2 regions of the Arthrobacter sp. MMS24-S77 genome follow, and region 2 is predicted to be linked to the other one. Evidence: riboswitches for the same ligand, from Rfam matches in the RefSeq annotation. Region 2 holds a riboswitch; the other holds the start of a gene.
The links. A riboswitch is a leader RNA that binds a small molecule or an ion and turns the genes downstream of it on or off. The one in region 2 is predicted to bind glycine.
Positions count from the first base shown of each region.

Region 1 (5,423 bases), 3.3 Mb from region 2:
AACGTGCGTGGCCAGGTGCTGTTTGGCCAACAGGGCATCCAAGAGGTCCAGCCCGCCCACGGAAGGATGACCTTCGGGATAGCCGGCGATGCCCGCGGAGATCCTGCCTCCCGAGTACTCGGCGATGTCCTCCAAGAGGTGGAGGCACGATTCGTAGGGGCCAGCACCCCGCGGTCCGTCCCCACCAATGGCGAAGACCTCGGTGATCCCTGCAGCTTCGCAGTCCCGGAGGATTCCGGAAAGCTGCCCCGGTCCTCCAGCCCGCGTGCCGACAGGTGCGGGATCACGTTGTAGCCAAGGAGGCTGAGCTTGAGGGAGGCCTCCATGGTTCGCGTGATGCCGTGATGGGGCAAACAGGTAACGGTGAGCGTTGTGGATACAGGCACCGTGGCCTGGACCTTCTCGACGATTCCGTCCGAGGGAATGATTTCAATCCGCGTGGGGAGCATGCTGGGGTCCTTACGGATCAGGCCGTCGCGTGGTGTGCGAGGAGGGTGCTGGCTTCCTGGCGGGTGGTGCCGGAGTCCTGGATGCCGTCGGCGATGTGGGCCAGGTGGGCGGGGATGTCGCGGCCTTTCTTGCGCATCGCGGTGGCCCAGAGGCGTCCGGCGCGGTAGGAGGAGCGGACCAGGGGTCCGGACATGACGCCGAGGAAGCCGATCTCCTCGGCCTCGTGCTGCAGGTCCACGAATTCCTGGGGTTTGACCCAGCGGTCCACGGGCAGGTGCCGTTCGGAGGGTCGCAGGTACTGGGTGATGGTGATCAGGTCACAGCCCGCGGCGTGCAGGTCGGCCAGGGCTTCGGAGATCTCGGCCCGGGTTTCGCCCATGCCCAGGATCAGGTTGGACTTGGTGACCATGCCCAGGTTGCGGCCCTGGGTGATGACGTCCAGGGAGCGGTCGTAGCGGAACGCGGGGCGGATGCGCTTGAAGATCCGGGGCACGGTCTCGACGTTGTGCGCGAAGACCTCGGGGGCGGAGTCGCAGATCGCATTGATGTGTTCGGGTTTGCCGGAGAAGTCCGGGATGAGCAGTTCCACGCCGGTGCCGGGGTTCAGTTCGTGGATCTTGCGGACGGTTTCGGCGTAGAGCCAGACGCCTTCGTCTTCGAGGTCGTCCCGGGCCACGCCGGTCACGGTGGCGTAGCGCAGGGCCATGGCCTGGACGGAGCGGGCGACCTTGGTGGGTTCGAAGCGGTCCACGGGGGAGGGCTTGCCGGTGTCGATCTGGCAGAAGTCGCAGCGGCGGGTGCATTCGGAGCCGCCGATCAGGAAGGTCGCTTCCTTGTCTTCCCAGCACTCGAAGATGTTCGGGCAGCCGGCTTCCTCGCAGACGGTGTGCAGGCCTTCCTTTTTCACGAGGTTCTTCAGGCCCACGAATTCCGGGCCCATCTGGACCTTGGCCTTGATCCACTCGGGCTTGCGTTCGACCGGGACGGCTTTGTTGCGCTGTTCAACGCGCAGCAGCTTACGGCCTTCAGGTGCCAGGGTCATGAGGAACTCCATAATTCAGGTGGCGCGGACGCACCACGATGATTCGGTTCCTCCCCGCTCTGTATTGGACCTGAGAGTTTCCGCGCCACCCGCCTTCGCGGCTGGACGCTTGCACCGTCGGTGAGTCCGGTTGCCCGGGCTGCTTTCCAGAGTTGCCTTGCCGCGGCGGTACATGGGCCTGAGAGATTCCTGGGGAGGATTTGCTCCTACGGCGCCTGCTGAAACGTACCGGCAGGGCTCTCCCGCCGCAGATCATAAGCACGTGCCACCCTTCGGTGACACGTCTCACATGGTATCCGGTGCCTGTGCGGCACGCAAAGGGTGGTTAGTGAAACCGGACCTCCGGAAGCGCGGGTACCAGCTTGAGCTGGTACCCGCGCTTCTCGGAGCACATTTCTAGCGAGTGACTCCGTGCATCTCGGAGGTCGGCGGGTAGAAGGGAATCTCCGGCTTTTTCGCACCGATGATTACGCAGATCAGCGCATCATCTTCGCTGACAGTGCGAAGGCTCCGGGGAACGCCTGCAGGAACACGAATCAGGTCGCGGTAACCCAAAACACGACTGGCCGTCTTTGTACCGTCCTCGACATCGTGGACGCTGAACTCCACCTGCCCCTCGAGGACAAAGAACACCTCTTCGACGTCAGGGTGAGTGTGCTCCGGTCCTACGCACCCGGCCGGTAGAACCATGTTAGAGAACGTGAAGTGCTCGGCCTGGAGGATGTTGTTATCGTCCGAGTGGTCCCCGGTAGCTCCGGAGCCGATGTAGCGGACTTGGCCACGCCGGAATTTGTCTCCCATTTTTGTCTGGAACTTCAGAGTGTCAAAGTCAACGACACGGCTCTCACGGGACGCGATAGACGAATCGATGAGCTCTTCCAGATCTGTTGTCGGTGCACTTACGGTTTCACTCATTGTTAAACCTCTCTGACTGGGGCGATGTAAACCAAAAATTGGCAGCAAAGCTCAGGAGCGACTCCCTCAACTCTAACTATCTCAACACTAAGGTAACTTGAACTAAGTAACAAGACCTTGAGTGGAACTAGACTGAGTTAATTGATTGCCGAAAAGCTCAATGTTTAGATGCATCACCTACATCGAAAGGACGGGGCCATGCCTGACGATTCAACTGAAGCCGACGCCATTGACCGCATTCTGGCGGATTGGCTACGTGAACGGCCGGACTTGGATGCGAGCTCAATTGGCGTCCTCGGGCGGCTCTTGCGGCTGGCCAATCAGGTCCGCGCTGTCGAAAGTTCCTACTTTGATGCGTACGGTCTGACACTTGCGTCCTTCGACGTCCTGGCCAATCTGCGCCGCTCCGGGCCACCGCACCGGAAGACTGCTGGCGAGCTCGCGACCTCCTCCATGCTCACGACCGGTGGTATTACTTTCCGGTTGGACAGGATGGAGGAGCAGAACCTCATCGAGAGAGTTCGGACCCGCGAAGACCGTCGGGTTGTCTACGCCCAGCTGACCGCACATGGTAAGGCTGTTATCGATGAGGCATTTGGAAGGCATCTAGACAAGCAACGTCAAATGTTGAGCGGTCTGACACCATCGGAGCTCGATCAACTCGCAGCGCTATTGAAGAAGGCAGAGGCATCGGTAGTCGCATTTGATGTAAATGCGATGGAAGCGGTTGACCGAGGCTCCTGAACGCTTACTGCCCGATGCGGGAGGCTGTAGTTCGAGGCGGTTCCTGCACTCATATCAGTCCACCTCGGCCACCGATAATAGAGTCCAGAGATCGTAGTACGGCAAACGGTACTACACCGCTTGTCCTCGGATTGTCCTCAGAAGGCTTGTTGCGGATTTCGAACCGGTATTCCCCCATGTTTCCAGAAGCTTCGATGACGTGGCTGGTCAGTTCCGCTGCGGGGTCTGCCCTTACTTTGACCGTCACAACGTCCCAGTTGTTAACAGCGATGGCAACGGCTGCGCCAGCGTTTAGGGACTTGGGGAACAACAGCGCGGCCTCAGCGGCCGATCCTTCATAAATGTCCAGTGGGCCACGAGCATTGCGTATCTCTTCAACCAAAGCCTCGTTCATCCAGGGCTGGACAAGGGAGCCCGGCAGTTTCGTCGTCGTAATCGTGACTCTGTCATAGCCTGCCGCACGGGCGCCTGAGGACAAAAGGTCGAGGCCGCCAACTGCGCCAGAAGTCAGGAAGAGCCGCCCCGGCCCGGCGGTGTTGAGGTGATTTGAGAATTCTCTATCCGCCAGGGCACCAACCGACGTCACGAGCAGGTCAACACCCGCCCGGAGCACAACCTCGGCGTGTTCGACGAGTGCTTCCTGACCTGCGCATTCAACCAGCAAGTCGCAGCATTCGAGAGCCTCCGTCAGGTCCAGCTGCTTCACCGGAGCATTACTTAGCAGGCTCCGGGAGATGACCCCTTCCAAGACAGCCCCTGCGACCCGTCCCTCATTAATCCCAGCAACGACGGGTACACCGATGGCGCCGTAACCGATAACTCCGACCCGGCAGGTGCGTGCTGACTTCATAGTGTCCTTCAAGTATTGAGAGTGGGCAGTTAGTTCCGCTCGCACTCTGAACTACCGGTGCTTGCACGCGCTCTACAGCGCCTTAGCGGGAGAGGAGGTTGGTGGCCTCCGAAAGTCGGATTGCCATTTACATTCCGACTTTCGGAGGCGCTATTAAGGCCTTCCCCTCTGAGGACGGCGGCCTGCTTTTCAGCGTCGGCTTCGTATACACGCCTGATCCGTGCGACGCCGAGATCATGCTGGTAGAGGTGTTCGTCTTTGTCAGCGTCGGCCGCGAGTGCTTCGAGGACTTCTCGGTCCTGTTCCAAGACTGCCCAGTGTTTTTCTTCAAGGGTCGTCTTGTACATGAACCGCCAGACGTCGCGCTCCCAGTCGGAGACTGTGCGGGTGCGCCAATGGAAAATGGCCGAGTTATTTGCATCAATGGGAGTGGCCATGCCGACGATGCCAAAAGTCCCGCCGGGTCCTGCGGACTCGGCATAGGGGATTTCCAGATCGACGTAGTCCATGGCTTCGCGGCAGTATTCGACCCAGTCGAAGTTCACGCCGCGCTGGTCCGTCTTCTCAAAGAAGAAGCCACGGTCGGTTTCGCGGATGCGGAAACGGGCGCTGGTGTCTCCGCCGAACATTGAGTGTGAGTCGCGGTGAAGAAAAGCGCCGTGCATCGGATCCAGGACGTTGTCCATGTAGAAACGCCAGGGCCCCTTCCATTCCGCGAAGTTCGAGAACCAGGATATTTCCGGATTGGCCAAGCGGTCCGGCAGCTTGAACTCCGTTACCTCGGAGTCAGTTGTCAGTGGCATGAACGCAAAGATGGTATCGGCTGCTTCTGCAACTGCCAGCGACGTCGTGACGGTTCGGCCTTCGAGGGCACATCCGGGCATGCCAGGAACGGAAATTACCGTACCGTTTCCATCGACCTGTACCCCGTGATATTTGCAGGCTACGCGGTCTCCGAGGTGCTGACCGACGGAGAGGGGGGCGCTGCGGTGGGGGCAGCGGTCCTCGAGCATGCAGATACGTCCGGTGGCGTCGCGGAACAGCAGCCAGTCCACGCCCAGGCGCTTGACCTTGACCATGTCCCCGACCCCGACGAAGCGGGAGGGGTAGATCGGGTACCAGCGGTCCCGCAGGCCCATCGCTGCCAGTTCCTTGGCATCGACTTCGTGGCGGACGCCGACGACGTTTTTTGTCTTGCTCTTGCCGGCGGCGGGGCGTGCGGTTTGTGTTGTTGTTGTCATTTCTTATTCTCCCAGTCGTCGCATTTCGGCGCGGAAACGGGCTTCGTCCCACGGGCTGCCATCCGGAGCATTCAGGCCGAGGCCGTTCAAACCTGCAACCACTCCCGGCAGATCTTTTGTGCCGTCAGCGAAGATCTCGCTGAGTGCCCCGGCGAGTTTCTTCTCGTAGGGAGTCACACGC
Region 1 is NZ_JBTZRN010000001.1:4,135,929-4,141,351, reverse strand. Features, by position in the region: gene ACX5I4_RS19085 (methylenetetrahydrofolate reductase) at 1-189, opposite strand, end outside; gene lipA (lipoyl synthase) at 467-1,492, opposite strand; glycine riboswitch at 1,542-1,647, opposite strand; glycine riboswitch at 1,649-1,747, opposite strand; gene ACX5I4_RS19075 (cupin domain-containing protein) at 1,889-2,407, opposite strand; gene ACX5I4_RS19070 (MarR family winged helix-turn-helix transcriptional regulator) at 2,606-3,151, shown strand; gene ACX5I4_RS19065 (aspartate dehydrogenase domain-containing protein) at 3,201-4,001, opposite strand; gene ACX5I4_RS19060 (Rieske 2Fe-2S domain-containing protein) at 4,031-5,242, opposite strand; gene ACX5I4_RS19055 (recombinase-like helix-turn-helix domain-containing protein) at 5,246-5,423, opposite strand, start outside.
Region 1: another riboswitch for glycine. It lies ahead of lipA (lipoyl synthase); the one in region 2 lies ahead of gcvP (aminomethyl-transferring glycine dehydrogenase).

Region 2 (5,423 bases):
CCAGCAGTGCCGGAACCATGGCGATTCCTGCCTCCATGGGGGACTGGCCCTCTACGAGCTGCAAGTGCTGCGCGAAGAAGTAGATGAAGCCTGTCATGGAAAACAGGGACAGGACGTTGGCAATGATGGCCGTGCTGAAAACCTTGTTCCCAAAAAGCCGTACGTCCAGCATGGGCGATGCCAGGGAACGCTGCCTGCGGACGAAGACGATTCCCATGGCCATGCCGAACGCCATGAAGGCGGCGGGTCCCGGGCCGAAGCCGTGCACCGCGGCCTCCTTGATGCCATAAACCAGAGGCGCCATCGTCAGGATAGACAGCACGACGCTGGGGACGTCAGGTTTGCCCGGATTGCGGTCCTTGGACTCGGGAATCAGGGACGGGCCGAAGGCCAGCAAGGGCAGCAACAGCGGCACGGCCACCAGGAACACGGCTCCCCACCAGAAGTGTTCCACGAGCCAGCCACCGAAGATCGGCCCGAGCGCGGCGCCGCCGGAGAAGCCTGCGGCCCAGACAGCCACAGCAAGCCGGCGGCGGTTCGGGTCCGGGAAGATATTGCGGATCAAGGACAGCGTTGAGGGCATGAGCATGGCTCCGAAGATGCCCATGCCGGCGCGTCCAGCAATGAGCCATTCGGCCGACGGGGCGAATGCAGTGGCCGCGGAAACGGCGGCGAAGCCCGTGCTGCCGATCAAGAGCAAGCGGCGGCGGCCGATCCTGTCTCCCAAGTTGCCCATGGACACCAGCAATGCGGCCAGGACCAGCGCGTAAACGTCTACGACCCACAGCAGCTGTACGCCCCCGACGTCCAGCGTCCGGGCGATTTCCGGCAGGGCAAATGTCAGCGCGGTATTGTCCACAGCCACCAGCAGCACAGGGAACATCAAGAGTGCCAGGGCAGTCCAATCGCGCCACGGGGCGGACTGGGTCGACGAGGTGCGGGGGTGCTGGGTTGTGGATGGGCTGAACATGAAGATAACTGTACCGTCTGGACGGTATAGTTTCAATTCGACTCATCGATCTGCCGCATCGAACTAAGGGATGATGGACACCATGCCGCGAAAACCTATTGCCCGGGACGCTGTCCTGGATGCCTTTGAAGCCCTGCTGATCGAGGTGGGGGAGCGGGCTGCCACCCTGGACGCCGTCGCCAAGCGCGCAGGCGTCTCCAAGGGGGGCTTGCTCTACCATTTCCCCAACAAGGAATCCATGATCAGCGCCCTGCTCGAACGCATGGACGCGCTCGCCGCACTGGACATCGAGGCGATGAAGGCGGCTCCCGAGGGCGCCTCTGCGTTCTTCATCAAGTCCTCCCTGTGGGCCGATACTCCCATGGACAGGGTGTTCGTGGCCGCCACGCGGCTTGCGGAGGTAGCGCACGAAGAAACCCGCAGGCGCTTTGCCGGGATCCAGCAACAATGGCTGGATGTGCTCGCCGACGAAGTGGGTCCGGAGATGGCCAAGGCGGTCCGGTATATGGGCGATGGGCTCTACTTCAACGCAATGCTTGAAGGCGGCCCGGGAGCCAATGCGAGCGAGAGGAACGCCGACGTCGGTGCGCTGCTTGCCGCCGTCGAACGCCTGCGTAACTGAGTGCCGACCCAACTGACTAGCAGTTGTTGTCCTTTAGAGGCTCCAAAACGACATCTAGTGCGAGTCAGTTGGGGAAGTCAGGCGGCTCGGTGACCCATATTTGCGGACGCGAGCAGTCCATAGGACAATTGACAGTTGTGGCAGCCGTCACCGGCAACCACGATCCGATTCACATAACTGAATACGCCTTTGATCTGCGGCGGGAGAGTCCTGCAGGCATGTGATGCAGGCGCCGTAGGAGCAAATCCTCCCCAGGAATCTCTCAGGCCCACGCACCGCCGCGGCAAGGCAACTCTGGAAAGCAGCACGCTGACGCGTGCTCACCGACGGTGCAAGCGAAGCAGCGCGAAAGCGCGGATTCGCGGAAACTCTCAGGTCCAATACAGAGCGGGGAGGAACCCGATTAGCTGTGGCGTACCCACGCCGCCTTAGTAATGGAGTTCCTTCGTGACGGTTAGTTCAACCTCCACCACGTTCGTTGACCGGCATATCGGCGCCCGCCGCCAAGCCGACATTGACATCATGCTCAAGTCTGTTGGTTACGACAGTGTCGATTCGCTCGTGGACACCGCGGTTCCCAATGACATCCGCCAGGACGTCGCCCTGACCCTCCAGAACGCCCTCAGCGAAGTTGAGGTTCTGGCGGAGCTGCGCAGGCTGGCGGCCAAGAACAAGACGGCCGTGCAGATGATCGGCCAGGGCTATTACGACACCGTCACTCCGCCGGTGATCCGCCGCAACATCCTCGAGTCCCCGGCCTGGTACACGGCGTACACCCCGTACCAGCCGGAAATTTCCCAGGGCCGTCTCGAGGCGCTGCTGAACTTCCAGACCATGGTCCAGGACCTGGTGGGCCTGCCCATCGCCAACGCCTCCCTGCTGGATGAAGCCACGGCGGTGGCCGAGGCGGTCCTGATGATGCGCCGGGCCAACAAGAACAAGGCGGCCCATGACGGCAAGACGGTCCTTGACGCGGACTGCCTGCCGCAGACCATCGCGATCGTGAAGGGCCGGGCCGAGGCGCTGGGCTTCGAGGTGGAGATCGCGGACTTGTCCCTGGGCCTGCCCGGGGGCGAGATCAACGGGATCGTGCTGCAGCAGCCGGGCGTTTCGGGCAGGGTGTTCGACCACACGGCGGTGATCGCTGCCGCCAAGGAACGGGGCGCCCTCGTCACCGTCGCCGCGGACCTGCTGGCCCTGACCCTGATCACGCCTCCGGGGGAGCAGGGTGCGGACATCGCGGTCGGTTCCACCCAGCGTTTCGGTGTTCCGTTGTTCTTCGGCGGCCCGCACGCCGCGTACATGGCGGTGCAGAAGGGCCTTGAGCGGTCGATGCCGGGCCGTTTGGTGGGGGTTTCGAAGGACGACGCCGGCACTCCCGCGTACCGTCTGGCGCTGCAGACCCGGGAGCAGCACATCCGCCGCGAGAAGGCGACGTCCAACATCTGCACCGCGCAGGCTTTGCTTGCCATCGTGTCCTCGATGTACGCGGTCTACCACGGCCCCGATGGGCTGAAGGCGATTGCCGAGACCGCCCACAGCCACGCCCGGACTCTGGCGGCGTCCTTGAAGGCCGCGGGCCTTGAGGTCCTGCACGGGAGCTTCTTCGACACCGTCACGGTCCGCGTCCCGGGCAAGGCTGCCGGGATCGTTGCAGCCGCCGAGGCCAAGGGCATCAACCTGCGGATCATCGACGGCGACATGGTCGGCGTGTCAGTGGATGAGACCACGACGGCGGCGGTCCTCGCCGACGTCGTCGCCGCGTTCGGCGCTTCGCTCGCGGAGTCGGGTGAGGGTTTCGCCCTGGAGGCCGACGTCGTGCGTTCTTCGGACTACCTGCAGCACCCGGTGTTCAACACGCACCGTTCCGAAACCCAGCTGCTGCGCTACATCCGCAGGCTCTCTGACCGTGATCTTGCGCTGGACCGCACCATGATCCCGCTGGGTTCGTGCACCATGAAGCTGAACGCCACTGCCGAGATGGAAGCCATCTCCTGGCCGGAGTTCGCCTCGATCCACCCCTTCGCCCCGGATTCCCAGACCGGGGGCTGGCGTGAACTGATCGAAGATCTGGAAGCCGACCTGACGGAGATCACCGGTTACGACCAGGTGTCCATCCAGCCCAACGCCGGTTCCCAGGGTGAGCTCGCGGGCCTGCTGGCCATCCGCGGTTACCACCTCTCCCGCGGGGACCTGCAGCGCAACGTCTGCCTCATCCCGGCGTCGGCCCATGGCACCAATGCTGCCTCGGCGGTGCTGGCCGGCATGAAGGTGGTTGTGGTGGCCACCGCGGCGGACGGCACGATCGACCATACGGACCTGCAGGCCAAGATCGAGGCCAACAAGGATGTCCTCTCGGCCATCATGATCACCTACCCGTCCACGCACGGCGTGTACGACGCGGACGTGCGCGAGATCTGCGACTCCGTGCATGCAGCCGGCGGCCAGGTGTACGTTGACGGCGCCAACCTCAACGCGCTCGTTGGCCTGGCCCAGCCGGGCAAGTTCGGCGGCGACGTGTCCCACCTGAACCTTCACAAGACCTTCTGCATCCCGCACGGCGGCGGCGGACCGGGCGTGGGCCCGGTCGCTGCCAAGGCGCACCTTGCACCCTTCATGCCGGGCGATGCGAACAAGGCAGCGCATGAAGACGGCGCTTCTTTGCCAGGGACTGGCGTCGCGATTTCCGCTTCGCGGTACGGCTCCGCGGGTGTGTTGCCGATTTCCTGGGCGTACGTGAAGCTCATGGGCGGGCAAGGCCTGACCGAGGCCACGAAGTCCGCGCTGCTTGCGGCGAACTACATCGCCTCGCGCCTGAACGAGCACTTCCCGGTCCTCTACACCGGTGAAGGCGGACTCGTGGCGCACGAGTGCATCCTGGATCTGCGCGAACTGACGGCCAAGACCGGAGTCACCGCGGAGGATGTGGCCAAGCGCCTCATCGACTACGGTTTCCACGCCCCCACCCTGGCGTTCCCGGTGGCCGGCACCCTGATGGTGGAGCCCACCGAATCCGAGGACCTGGGGGAGATCGACCGCTTCATCGAGGCCATGATCACCATCCGCAAGGAAATCGACCAGGTCGCCCACGGCGACTTCGCGGTGGAGAACAGCCCGCTGCGCCACGCGCCGCACACCGCGGCCGCCGTCGTGAGTTCCGATTGGGACCGTGAGTACTCCCGCGAGCAGGCCGTGTTCCCGGTCCACCACCTCAAGCAGGACAAGTACTTCCCGCCTGTCGGCCGCATCGACGGCGCCGCAGGGGACCGCAACCTGGTCTGCTCCTGCCCTCCGATCGAAGACTTCGAGAACTAAGGACTCCTCACGATGACTGAGAACTACACGGCGCTCTACGAAGAGCACAAGAAGCTCGGCGCTTCCTTCACCGATTTCGGTGGCTGGCAGATGCCCCTGAAGTACTCCTCCGAACTGGCCGAACACCACGCCGTCCGCAATGCCGCTGGCCTGTTCGACCTCTCCCACATGGGCGAAGTCTGGGTCACCGGCCCGGACGCCGCGGCCTTCCTGGACTACGCCTTGGTGGGCAAGATCTCCGCGATGTCTATTGGCAAGGCCAAGTACTCGCTGATCTGCCAGGAAGACGGCGGAATCATCGACGACCTCATCACCTACCGCCGTGGGGATTCCACGTTCCTCGTGGTCCCCAACGCCGGCAACGCCAAAGTTGTTGCCGAGGCGCTGGCACAAAGGGCCCGATCGGGCAAAGAAGGCGGCTTCGACGTCGTCGTCGAGGACGCCTCCGCGGCCACCTCCCTGATCGCGGTCCAGGGCCCCAAGGCCGAAGAGATCCTCCTGCGCTTGGTCCCGGCC
Region 2 is NZ_JBTZRN010000001.1:873,830-879,252, forward strand. Features, by position in the region: gene ACX5I4_RS04095 (MFS transporter) at 1-970, opposite strand, end outside; gene ACX5I4_RS04100 (TetR/AcrR family transcriptional regulator) at 1,053-1,592, shown strand; glycine riboswitch at 1,783-1,880, shown strand; glycine riboswitch at 1,882-1,988, shown strand; gene gcvP (aminomethyl-transferring glycine dehydrogenase) at 2,040-4,907, shown strand; gene gcvT (glycine cleavage system aminomethyltransferase GcvT) at 4,920-5,423, shown strand, end outside.